DNA from 3 places in the Streptomyces sp. NPDC058864 genome. Region 2 is predicted to be linked to each of the others. Evidence: riboswitches for the same ligand, from Rfam matches in the RefSeq annotation. Region 2 holds a riboswitch; each other region holds the start of a gene.
The links. Region 2 has a riboswitch for thiamine pyrophosphate ahead of ACFW3D_RS20640 (purine-cytosine permease family protein). Riboswitches for the same ligand answer to the same signal wherever they lie in the genome.
Positions count from the first base shown of each region.

Region 1 (3,249 bases), on a different contig from region 2:
ACGGGGCCGCCCGACGGCGAACAGCGCGACCAGCTGGCCGTCTCGCAGCCACAGCACCGACCAGGCGGGCCCGTCCGGGTCACCGCGCAGCAGCATGGGGTCGGAGTCCACGTGGTGGCCGGCGTACTGCACGAACCGCCCGAACTGCTCCGACCAGAAGTAGGGCACGGGGTCGTAGGGTTCGTCGCCGCCCAGGATGTTCGCGGCGGCCGTGCGCGGCCCCTGCACCGCGTTGTCCCAGTGGTGGATCAGCAGCCGCTCCCCGTACCGCGCCGACGGGAAGGAGGCGCAGTCCCCCACGGCGTACACGTCCGGCACCGAGGTGCGCAGCCGGTCGTCGGCGAGGACGGAACGGTCCGGCCCCAACTCGACGCCGGAACCGGCCAGCCAGCCGGTGGCGGGCCGGGCGCCGATCCCGACGACGACCGCCTCGGCGGCGAGCACGCTGCCGTCGGCGAGGTGCACCGCGTTCGGCTCGACGGAGGAGACGACCGCGCCGGTGCGCAGCTCGACGCCCTCCTCCGCGTACCAGCCGCGCATCCGTTCGGCGATGCGGGCCGGAAGCACCCCGGCGAGCGGGCGGTCGGCGGCCTCCACGACGGTCACCTCACACCCGGCGTGACGTGCCGCGGTGGCGAACTCGGCGCCGATCCAGCCCGCGCCGACCACCACGACCCGGTGCCGGCCCTCCAGCACCGGGCGCAGCGCGGTGGCGTCGTCCAGGGTGCGCAGCACGTGCACGCCGGGCGTGCCCTCGCTGCCCGGGAGCATGACCGGCTCGGCGCCGCTGGCCAGGACGAGCTTGTCGTAGCCGACCGGCCCGCCGTCGGTCAGGACCTGCCGTTCGCCGGGGAGCAGGGCCCTCGCGTGCCGCCCGAGCAGAAGTTCGACGCCGATGCCCGCGAAGTCGACGTCCAGCGCCGGGCCCTCCTCGGCGCCGAAGAGCACGCCCTTGGACAGCGGCGGCCGGTCGTAAGGGGCGTGCGGCTCCGCGCCGATCAGCGTGATCGTCCCGCCCCACCCCTGTTCGCGCAGGGACACGGCGGTCTGCACTCCGGCCATCCCGGCCCCGACGACGACGACACGCTGCTCGCTGCTGCTGGTCACGCGATCACCGTAACGCCGCCGACCGCTCGCAGGCCGGTACCGGTGCCCTACTCGCCGCGGATGGTGCGTACTAAGGTGGTTCAGGAGTACTCGCGGGAGCCCGGCGCACCGGGCTGAGAGGGCGGCTGGAGCGGCCGCCGACCGTACGAACCTGATCCGGGTCATGCCGGCGAAGGGAGGAGCGGAACATCATGCGGCGTCATGACGTCGTCGTGATCGGCGGCGGGATCATCGGGTTGGTCACCGCGTGGCGGGCCGGCGGGCGCGGTCTGCGGACGGCGGTCACGGACCCCGAACCGGGCGGCGGGGCCGCCCAGGTGGCCGCGGGGATGCTGGCCCCGGTGACGGAGGTGCAGTACGGCGAGCAGGCGCTGCTGGAGCTCAACCTCGCGGCGGCGCGGCGCTATCCGTCCTTCGTGGCCGAGCTGGAGGAGACCACGGGGCTCGACGTCGGGTACCGCACCTGCGGCACCCTCGCCGTCGCCCTCGACGCGGACGACCGCGCGCAGCTGCGCGAACTCCACGCCTTCCAGCAGTCCTTGGGCCTGGCCTCGGAGCGGCTCGGCGGCCGCGAGTGCCGCCGGCTGGAGCCGATGCTCGCCCCCGGCGTGCATGGCGGGCTGCGGGTCGACGGCGACCACCAGGTCGACCCGCGACGGCTGGCCGCGGCGCTGGTGCGCGCCTGCGAGCTGTCCGGGGTGGAGTTCCGGCGGTCGCGGGTGGCCCGGGTGGAGGTCACGGGCGACCGCGCGCATGGGGTCGTCCTGGAGGACGGCAGCCGGGTCGCCGCCGGGCAGGTGGTGCTGGCGGCCGGCAGCCTCAGCGGCCGGATCGAGGGGCTGCCCGCACGGGTGCTGCCGCCCGTACGGCCGGTGAAGGGGCAGGTGCTGCGGCTGCGGGTGCCGCCGGCCTACGCGCCGTTCCTGTCGCGGACGGTACGGGCCGTGGTGCGCGGCGGCCACGTCTACCTGGTGCCGCGCGAGAACGGCGAACTGGTCGTCGGCGCGACCAGCGAGGAGATGGGCTGGGACACCACCGTCACCGCCGGCGGCGTGTACGAACTGCTGCGCGACGCCCACGAATTGCTCCCCGGCATCACCGAACTCCCGCTGACCGGGACGCAGGCGGGCCTGCGCCCCGGCACCCCCGACAACGCCCCGCTGCTCGGCCGCGGCGCGCTGGACGGACTGGTGCTCGCCACCGGGCACCACCGCAACGGTGTGCTGCTGACCCCGCTGACCGGCGACGTGATGGCCGAGGTCCTCACCGGTTCGGAGGTCCCCGCGCAGGCCCGGCCCTTCTCCCCCGACCGTTTCGCCCTCCAGGAGCAGCACGCATGACCGCGCCCCTCCTTCTGTCCGTCTCCGTCAACGGCGAGGCGCGGGAGGTCGCCGAGGGCGTCACCCTCGACCGCCTGGTCGCGACCCTGACGGCCGCCCCGTCCGGGGTGGCGGCCGCGCTCAACGAGACCGTCGTCCCCCGCGCGCAGTGGCCGGCGACCCCGCTCCGCCACGGCGACCGCGTCGAGGTCCTCACCGCAGTCCAGGGAGGCTGACCCCATGGCCGACGACCCGCTGACCATCGGCGGCACCGCCTTCGGCTCCCGGCTGATCATGGGCACGGGCGGTGCGCCCAGCCTGGAGATCATGGAGCAGGCGCTGCTCGCCTCCGGCACCGAACTGACCACGGTCGCGATGCGGCGGCTGGACCCGACGGTCAAGGGGTCCGTGCTGTCCGTGCTCGCCCGGCACGGCATCCGCGTGCTGCCGAACACCGCCGGTTGCTACACGGCGGGCGAGGCCGTGCTCACCGCCCGCCTGGCACGGGAGGCGCTGGGCACGGACTGGGTGAAGCTGGAGGTGATCGCCGACGAGCGCACCCTGCTGCCGGACCCGGTGGAGTTGCTGGACGCGGCGGAGACCCTGGTGGACGACGGTTTCACGGTGCTCCCGTACACGAACGACGACCCGGTGCTCGCCCGGAAGCTGGAGGACGTGGGCTGCGCGGCGATCATGCCGCTGGGCTCGCCCATCGGATCGGGGCTCGGCATCCGCAACCCGCACAACTTCGAGCTGATCGTCGAGCGGGCGACGGTGCCGGTGGTCCTGGACGCGGGGGCGGGCACGGCCTCGGACGCGGCCC
Region 1 is NZ_JBHYMQ010000036.1:36,080-39,328, reverse strand. It holds gene ACFW3D_RS25125 (NAD(P)/FAD-dependent oxidoreductase) at 1-1,107, opposite strand, end outside; TPP riboswitch at 1,190-1,303, shown strand; gene thiO (glycine oxidase ThiO) at 1,299-2,447, shown strand; gene thiS (sulfur carrier protein ThiS) at 2,444-2,662, shown strand; gene ACFW3D_RS25110 (thiazole synthase) at 2,667-3,249, shown strand, end outside.
Region 1: another riboswitch for thiamine pyrophosphate. It lies ahead of thiO (glycine oxidase ThiO); the one in region 2 lies ahead of ACFW3D_RS20640 (purine-cytosine permease family protein).

Region 2 (3,249 bases):
CCACCAGCCCGGTGCCGACCCGGACGTCGAGATGCACCCGATTCTTGGCGGTCTTGCCTTCGGGGACACGCTGGAAGTACAGGCGGGGGCCCACGCCCGAGGGATCACTGCAGGCGGACCATGAACTCTGCTCGGCAGGAGGCAGGGTGCGGTTGTAGTCGTCCCAGGTGGCGAACCCCTCCGGAGGGGACGGCATGACATACCCCAGCACCTCGCACCAGAAGCGGGCGACGCGCTCGGGTTCCGCGCAGTCAAAGGTGACTTGGAACTTCTTGATCGCTGACATCGGCGCACCATAGCAGGCGGCCCCCGCCGTGAGACCCGGGCCACCGGACCTGTGCCCCAGGCGGGCCGGTACGGCCGCGGGTCCCTAGTCCGAACCGTCCGGCCGGGACAGGGGGACGTACAAGGCCTCACGCAGTCGGGCCGTCATGCCGACGCTCAGGCCCATCCTTGCGTGCTTGACCTCCCGGGCGAATACCGCGATCCGGTCGAGGTCTCGCAACTGCCGCCGCAACTCCTCCGCGAGTGATTGTTCGAGGTCGCCCTCGTCGTCGTCGCTCTCGTACATCAGCTGATCCATGGCTTCGACGGCTCGGCCGCTCACCCAGATCGCGAAGTCCGCACAGCCGTGCATATAGGTCTCGGCGGCGTGGAGCACCGCAGCGGCAGCGGAGTCGTCAGCATCGTCAGGGCCGTCCTGCCCGTCGTTGTGGCAGAAGTCGCTCAGGTAGAACGAGCCAAGCCCGCGTTTGATCTCCGCAAAGGCCGTCGAGTCGCCGAGGGCGGCTTCCCACAGGGCGTTGAGCAGCGGCCGGAGACTCAAGGTGAACTCGAACCGGTCCTCCTTCGGCAGCCGCTCATGCGTCCGCATCAGGCGTTCTGCAACTGCCACTGCGAACAGAACGCGCTCACCGTCCGATGCGGCGGTCAACCTCTCGGACACCCTTGCGTCCAGGTCCTTCCACGTCTCCTGCGTCACAGCCGTGGCTCTCTTCCGTGGTGTTCAGCCGATCGGCGCAGACTGTACCTCCGGATGCGTCCGGCGCCTTCTCTCCCGCTGGGAGCACCCTCATTCGCGCGGGAAGGAACGGGTCGGCGGAGCCGCCTTCCCGGCTGAGCCGCGGGCGATGCCCGCCCGCGCGGTTCCGCCCCATCGACGCGCCGGGCTCCGCCGTCGGGTTAGTCTGTGCCCTACCGGACACGGGGTGCCCCATTCGGGGGCTGAGATCACACCCGTCGAACCTGAACCAGTTCGCACTGGCGGAGGGATGTCTTCCATGCCATTGGCGCATGTTTCCGGCGGTCTGCCCGCCGACGGCCGACCCACAGTCTTCGACGGGCGCATGCCGGTGGCCGCCGGCGATCTGCGGATCGAGGCGCACGGCATTCAGCCGGTCCCGGAGAGCAACCGCTACGGCGGCCCGGGGCGCCTGTTCACCGTGTGGTTCGCCCCCAACCTCACCATGACGGGCGTGTTCACCGGCACCATCGGCATAGCCCTCGGCCTGGACTTCGCCACCGCACTCGCGGCCGTGGTGCTGGGCACCGTGGTCGGCGCGATACCCACCGCCTATCTGGGCACATGGGGGAGCCGGACCGGCGCGGGGCAGCTGCCGCTGGCCCGGCTCGCGTTCGGCGGGGCCGTCGCGGTGCCGGGCGTCCTGCAGTGGGTGTCCTCGGTCGCCTGGGACGCGCTGATCGGGCTGTTCGGCGGGGACGCACTGGCGCGGCTGTGCGGCTGGCCGTTCTGGCTCGGGGTCCTGGTCATGATGCTCGCCCAGGGCGCTCTCGGCGTCCTGGGCTACGAGGCGATCCACCGGCTCCAGATCGTCATGACGTTCGTGCTCGCCGCCGCGTTCGCGCTGATCGCCTGGAAGTTGCTCGACGGCGTCCACCCCGCGGTCACCGGCTCCGCCCATGGCGCCGACCGGGGCGGGGCGTTCGTCCTGACGAGCACCATCGCGTTGAGCCTGGCCCTTTCCTGGGCGCCGTACGCCAGCGACTTCAGCCGGTACCTGCCCAGGACGACTTCCGGCCCGCGCATGTTCTGGTACACCCTGGCGGGCCTGGTGGTGTCGTTCGTGGGCGTCCAGGCCCTCGGGCTGTGGGGCGCGTCCGTCCTGACCGACCAGACCGCCGCGGGCGTGGCCAAGCTGCTGGGCGGCGGGCCACTGGGGGAGTTCGGGCTGCTCGCCGTGGCTCTGGCGGCCCTGTGCAGCAACGCCATGAACGACTACAGCGGATCCCTGGCCCTGCAGACCGTCGGTGTACGCGTTCCCCGCCCGGCCGCGGCCGCTTTCGCCGCGCTACTGGGCTTCCCCCTCGTGCTGTGGATGCACGCGGCCGACACCACCGCCCGCTTCCAGAACGTGCTGCTGTTCGTCGGCTACTGGATTCCCGGGTTCGTGGCGATCGTCATCGTCGACTGGCTGGCCCGGGCACGGGCGCGGGCGGGCGCGGAGATCGACCTCGATGCCGAGACGGGCCGGCCGCAGCCCGGCTGGGCCGCCGTCGTCGCGTTCGTGGCCGCCTTCGGCGCGGCGGTGCCGTTCATGGACACCAGCCTGTACGTCGGCCCCGTGGCGGAGGCCCTGCACGGCGCGGACCTCTCCTACTACGTGGCGTTCCTCGTGGCCCTCGGGGTGTACACCCCGCTGCGCCTGCGTCTGCGCCGTCATCCGCGGCCCTGAGCCGTCGCGCCCCGCCTTTCCCGTCGCCCGGAACCGCCGCCGGCGCCCGTACACCGTCCGTCCTCCAAGGAGCGAGTCCGCATGCCCCCGACTTCCGCCGATCACACCGCCTTCGCCGCGCAGGCGCTCTCGCGCGTACGGGCCCACTCGCCGCTCGTCCAGTGCCTGACCAATTCGGTGGTGACCGGGTTCACCGCCAACGTCCTGCTGGCGCTGGGTGCTTCACCCGCCATGGTCGACATACCGGGGGAGGCCGGACCGTTCGCCGAGGTCGCCTCGGGCGTCCTGGTCAATCTCGGCACCCCGCACGCCGAGCAGCGCTCCGCCATGGCCGAGGCCGCACGGGCGGCTGCCGCGGCCGGCACCGCGTGGGTGCTCGACCCGGTGGCCGTCGGCGCACTGCCCGTGCGCACCGCGCTGGCGCGCGAGCTCCTGGAACTGCGGCCGACGGTCGTGCGGGGCAACGCCTCGGAGATCATCGCGCTGGCGGGAGCGGGCGGCGGCGGCCGCGGAGTGGATTCCTCCGACGGCGTCGAGGCGGCGCAGGAATCGGCAC
Region 2 is NZ_JBHYMQ010000025.1:85,914-89,162, forward strand. It holds gene ACFW3D_RS20630 (VOC family protein) at 1-286, opposite strand, end outside; gene ACFW3D_RS20635 (hypothetical protein) at 371-982, opposite strand; TPP riboswitch at 1,195-1,289, shown strand; gene ACFW3D_RS20640 (purine-cytosine permease family protein) at 1,281-2,693, shown strand; gene thiM (hydroxyethylthiazole kinase) at 2,775-3,249, shown strand, end outside.

Region 3 (3,249 bases), on a different contig from region 2:
CGAAGCCCGCGGGCGACGATGGCGGCGACCGGGTACCCGAAGAACAGCCCGAAGAACGCGACCGGCACGGCCATCAGGCCGAGCCGTACGGCGAGCGGCCGGACGGCCGCGGCCCGGGCGCGCCTGCCCCCGGCGGTCTTCGTTACTTCAGCACGAGCGAGGACCACGACTTGACCCACTGCTCCCGGTTCCCGGCGATCTTCTCCGGGGCGACGGTGGCCGGTTCCGCGACGACCGGCGCGTACTTGGTGAAGACCTCGGGCAGCTTGGCGTCGCCGCGGGCGGGGTTGACGAACATGTTGAGCGGCATGTCCTCCTGGAAGGCGCGGCTCAGCAGGAAGTCGACGAGCGCCTTTCCGCCCTCGGTGTTCTTCGCGCCGTTCAGCAGCCCGGCGAACTCCACCTGCCGGAAGCAGGTGCCGGTCGCGACACCGGTCGGCCCCTGCTCGGGCTGCGTCTTCAGCCCGAGCACCTCGGCGGGCGGGCTGGAGGCGTACGAGACGACCAGCGGCCTGTCGCCCTTGCCGCCGCCGGCGCCGGAGAAGGTGTCGTAGTACGCCTGCTCCCAGCCGTCGACGACCTGGACGCCGTTCGCCTTGAGCTTCTTCCAGTAGTCCTCCCAGCCCCCGTCGCCGTACTTCGCGGTGGTGGCGAGGAGGAAGGCGAGCCCCGGGGAGGAGGTGGCGGCGTTCTCGGTGACCAGCAGGTCCTTGTACGCGGGCTTGACGAGGTCGTCGAGGCTCTCCGGCACGGGGAGCTTGTGCTCGGTGAAGTACTTCCGGTCGTAGTTGACGCAGACGTCGCCGAAGTCGATCGGGGTGACGCGGTGCTTCGCGGCGTCCAGCTGGAGCGCGGTGGGCACTTTGTCGAGGTCCTTGGCCTCGTAGGGCTCGAACAGGTCGTTGTCGAGGGCCCGGGACAGCAGGGTGTTGTCGACGCCGAAGAAGACGTCGCCCTGCGGGTTGCCCTTGGACAGCACGGCCTGGTTGACCGCGGCGCCGGCGTCGCCGCCGCGCAGCACCTTGACGGTGTAGCCGGTCTGCTCGGTGAACGCCTTCAGCACGTCCTTCGACGCGGCGAAGGAGTCGTGGCTGACCAGGGTGACGGTCTTGGAGGTGGCACCGCCCTTGTCCTTGGCGGTGTCCCCGCTGTCGCTGCCGCAGGCGGCGAGCGCGCTCGCTCCGAGCGCGACGGCCAGTGCGGTGCCGGCCACACGCCGACGGGTGGTGCTCATGTGGTGACTCCCTACGCCGGTATGACCCGGATCAGGTCCGAGGGTCTGCGGCCGTGCCGCACTCTCAGCGCTCTGTGCGCTCCCCTGTCGGATGTTCTTTTGTGTGATGTGCGTGATGTCGCGGCAAACGGCCGCAAACGACCGTCACCATAGCAAGCGCAGGTCAGCGCTCGGAAGCCGCCAGCTGACCGCAGGCGCCGTCGATCTCCTGCCCCCGGGTGTCCCGGACGGTCACCGGCACGCCGTGCGCCTCCAGCGCCGCCACGAACGCCCGCTCGTCCTCGGGCCGCGAGGCCGTCCACTTCGAGCCGGGGGTCGGGTTGAGCGGGATCAGGTTGACGTGCACCCGGCGACCCTTGAGCAGCCGGCCCAGCAGGTCGGCCCGCCACGCCTGGTCGTTGATATCCCTGATCAGCGCGTACTCGATGGAGACCCGGCGCCCGGACACGTCCGCGTAGTGCCAGGCGGCGTCCAGCACCTCGCGCACCTTCCAGCGGGTGTTCACCGGCACCAGGGTGTCGCGCAGCTCGTCGTCGGGCGCGTGCAGCGACACCGCGAGCCGGCACTTGAAGCCCTCGTCGGCGAAGCGCAGCATCGCCGGGACCAGCCCGACCGTCGACACGGTGATGCCCCGCTGGGACAGCCCCAGCCCGTCCGGCTCCGGGTCGGTCAGCCGGCGGATGGCGCCGACGACACGCTTGTAGTTCGCGAGCGGCTCGCCCATGCCCATGAACACGATGTTCGACAGCCGCGCCGGGCCGCCCGGGATCTCCCCGTCCCGCAGCGAGCGCATGCCCGCCACGATCTGGTGCACGATCTCCCCGGTCGACAGGTTCCGGTCCAGCCCGGCCTGGCCGGTGGCGCAGAACGGGCAGTTCATGCCGCAGCCCGCCTGGGAGCTGATGCACATCGTCACCCGGTCCGGGTAGCGCATCAGCACCGACTCGACCAGGGTCCCGTCGAACAGCCGCCACAGCGTCTTGCGCGTCGTGTCGTTGTCGGTGCTGCTGTGCCTCACCACCGACATCAGGTCCGGCAGCAGCCCCTCCGCCAGCTTCCCCCGCGCCGCCGCCGGGATGTCCGTCCAGGCGGCGGGGTCGTCCGCGTACCGCGCGAAATAGTGCTGCGACAGCTGCTTGGCGCGGAACGGCTTCTCCCCCAGCTCCGCGACCGCCTCCCGGCGCTCCTCGGGCGAGAGATCGGCAAGGTGCCGCGGCGGCCTCTTGGCTCCGCGCGGCGCGACGAATGTGAGTTCTCCGGGTGCAGGCATGGTGCGTCCAGTGTCGCAGATCGATTGGGCGGCCCCAGGTCGGATGCGTGAGGCTCCCGTCACCCTCAGACGTCCCCTGGCGACGCCGGCACCCGTCCACGGCCCGGGTACGGCCCGGCCTCGTGCGCTTTCCCGGACCTGACGGCGGCAGGCTGCCGCCACCGTCGCCTTTCACGTGGGCAGGCTTCCACGAACATCGGCGTCGTGATCTCCGCGTTCTGCACGACGGCAAATGAAGAGGCCGGGGGTCCCGGGTCGGATGCCGCGTGGCGCGAGCTGTGTACGCGTGCAAGCGTGCAAAGAGGACTCGGAACGGCATGAGCTGTCCGGTGACCCGGAGCTGCTGACGAAGGCCGGAATCGGCCCGGGCAGTGCTCGGCCGTTCCGCGAGATGAAGCGCCGAGGACAGCTCGGGAGGAGGCGACGATGCTCATCGAGGGCGTCATGCTCCTGTGGTTCATCCAGGTCGCGATCGGTGTGCTGTTCGTGGCCATCGACATCCGCACGACACCGGAGTCCACGGTCATGAAGTGGGGCTTTGTGATCGTCACCGCATTCAGCGGGCTGTTCGGGGCGTTGCTGTACGTGTTGAGCTGCCGGGAACCGCTGCCGGGCACCCATGAGCAGTACGTCTCTGCGAAGTGGCGGCAGGTGGTGGGTTCCACGATGCATTGCGTGGCCGGCGACGGGATCGGCATCCTCGCCGCGAAGGCCCTCACGTCGGGGGCCGGCCTGGCGATGTGGG
Region 3 is NZ_JBHYMQ010000018.1:41,011-44,259, forward strand. It holds gene ACFW3D_RS16625 (ABC transporter permease) at 1-74, opposite strand, end outside; gene ACFW3D_RS16630 (thiamine ABC transporter substrate-binding protein) at 143-1,234, opposite strand; TPP riboswitch at 1,226-1,330, opposite strand; gene rlmN (dual-specificity RNA methyltransferase RlmN) at 1,398-2,504, opposite strand; gene ACFW3D_RS16640 (DUF4396 domain-containing protein) at 2,931-3,249, shown strand, end outside.
Region 3: another riboswitch for thiamine pyrophosphate. It lies ahead of ACFW3D_RS16630 (thiamine ABC transporter substrate-binding protein); the one in region 2 lies ahead of ACFW3D_RS20640 (purine-cytosine permease family protein).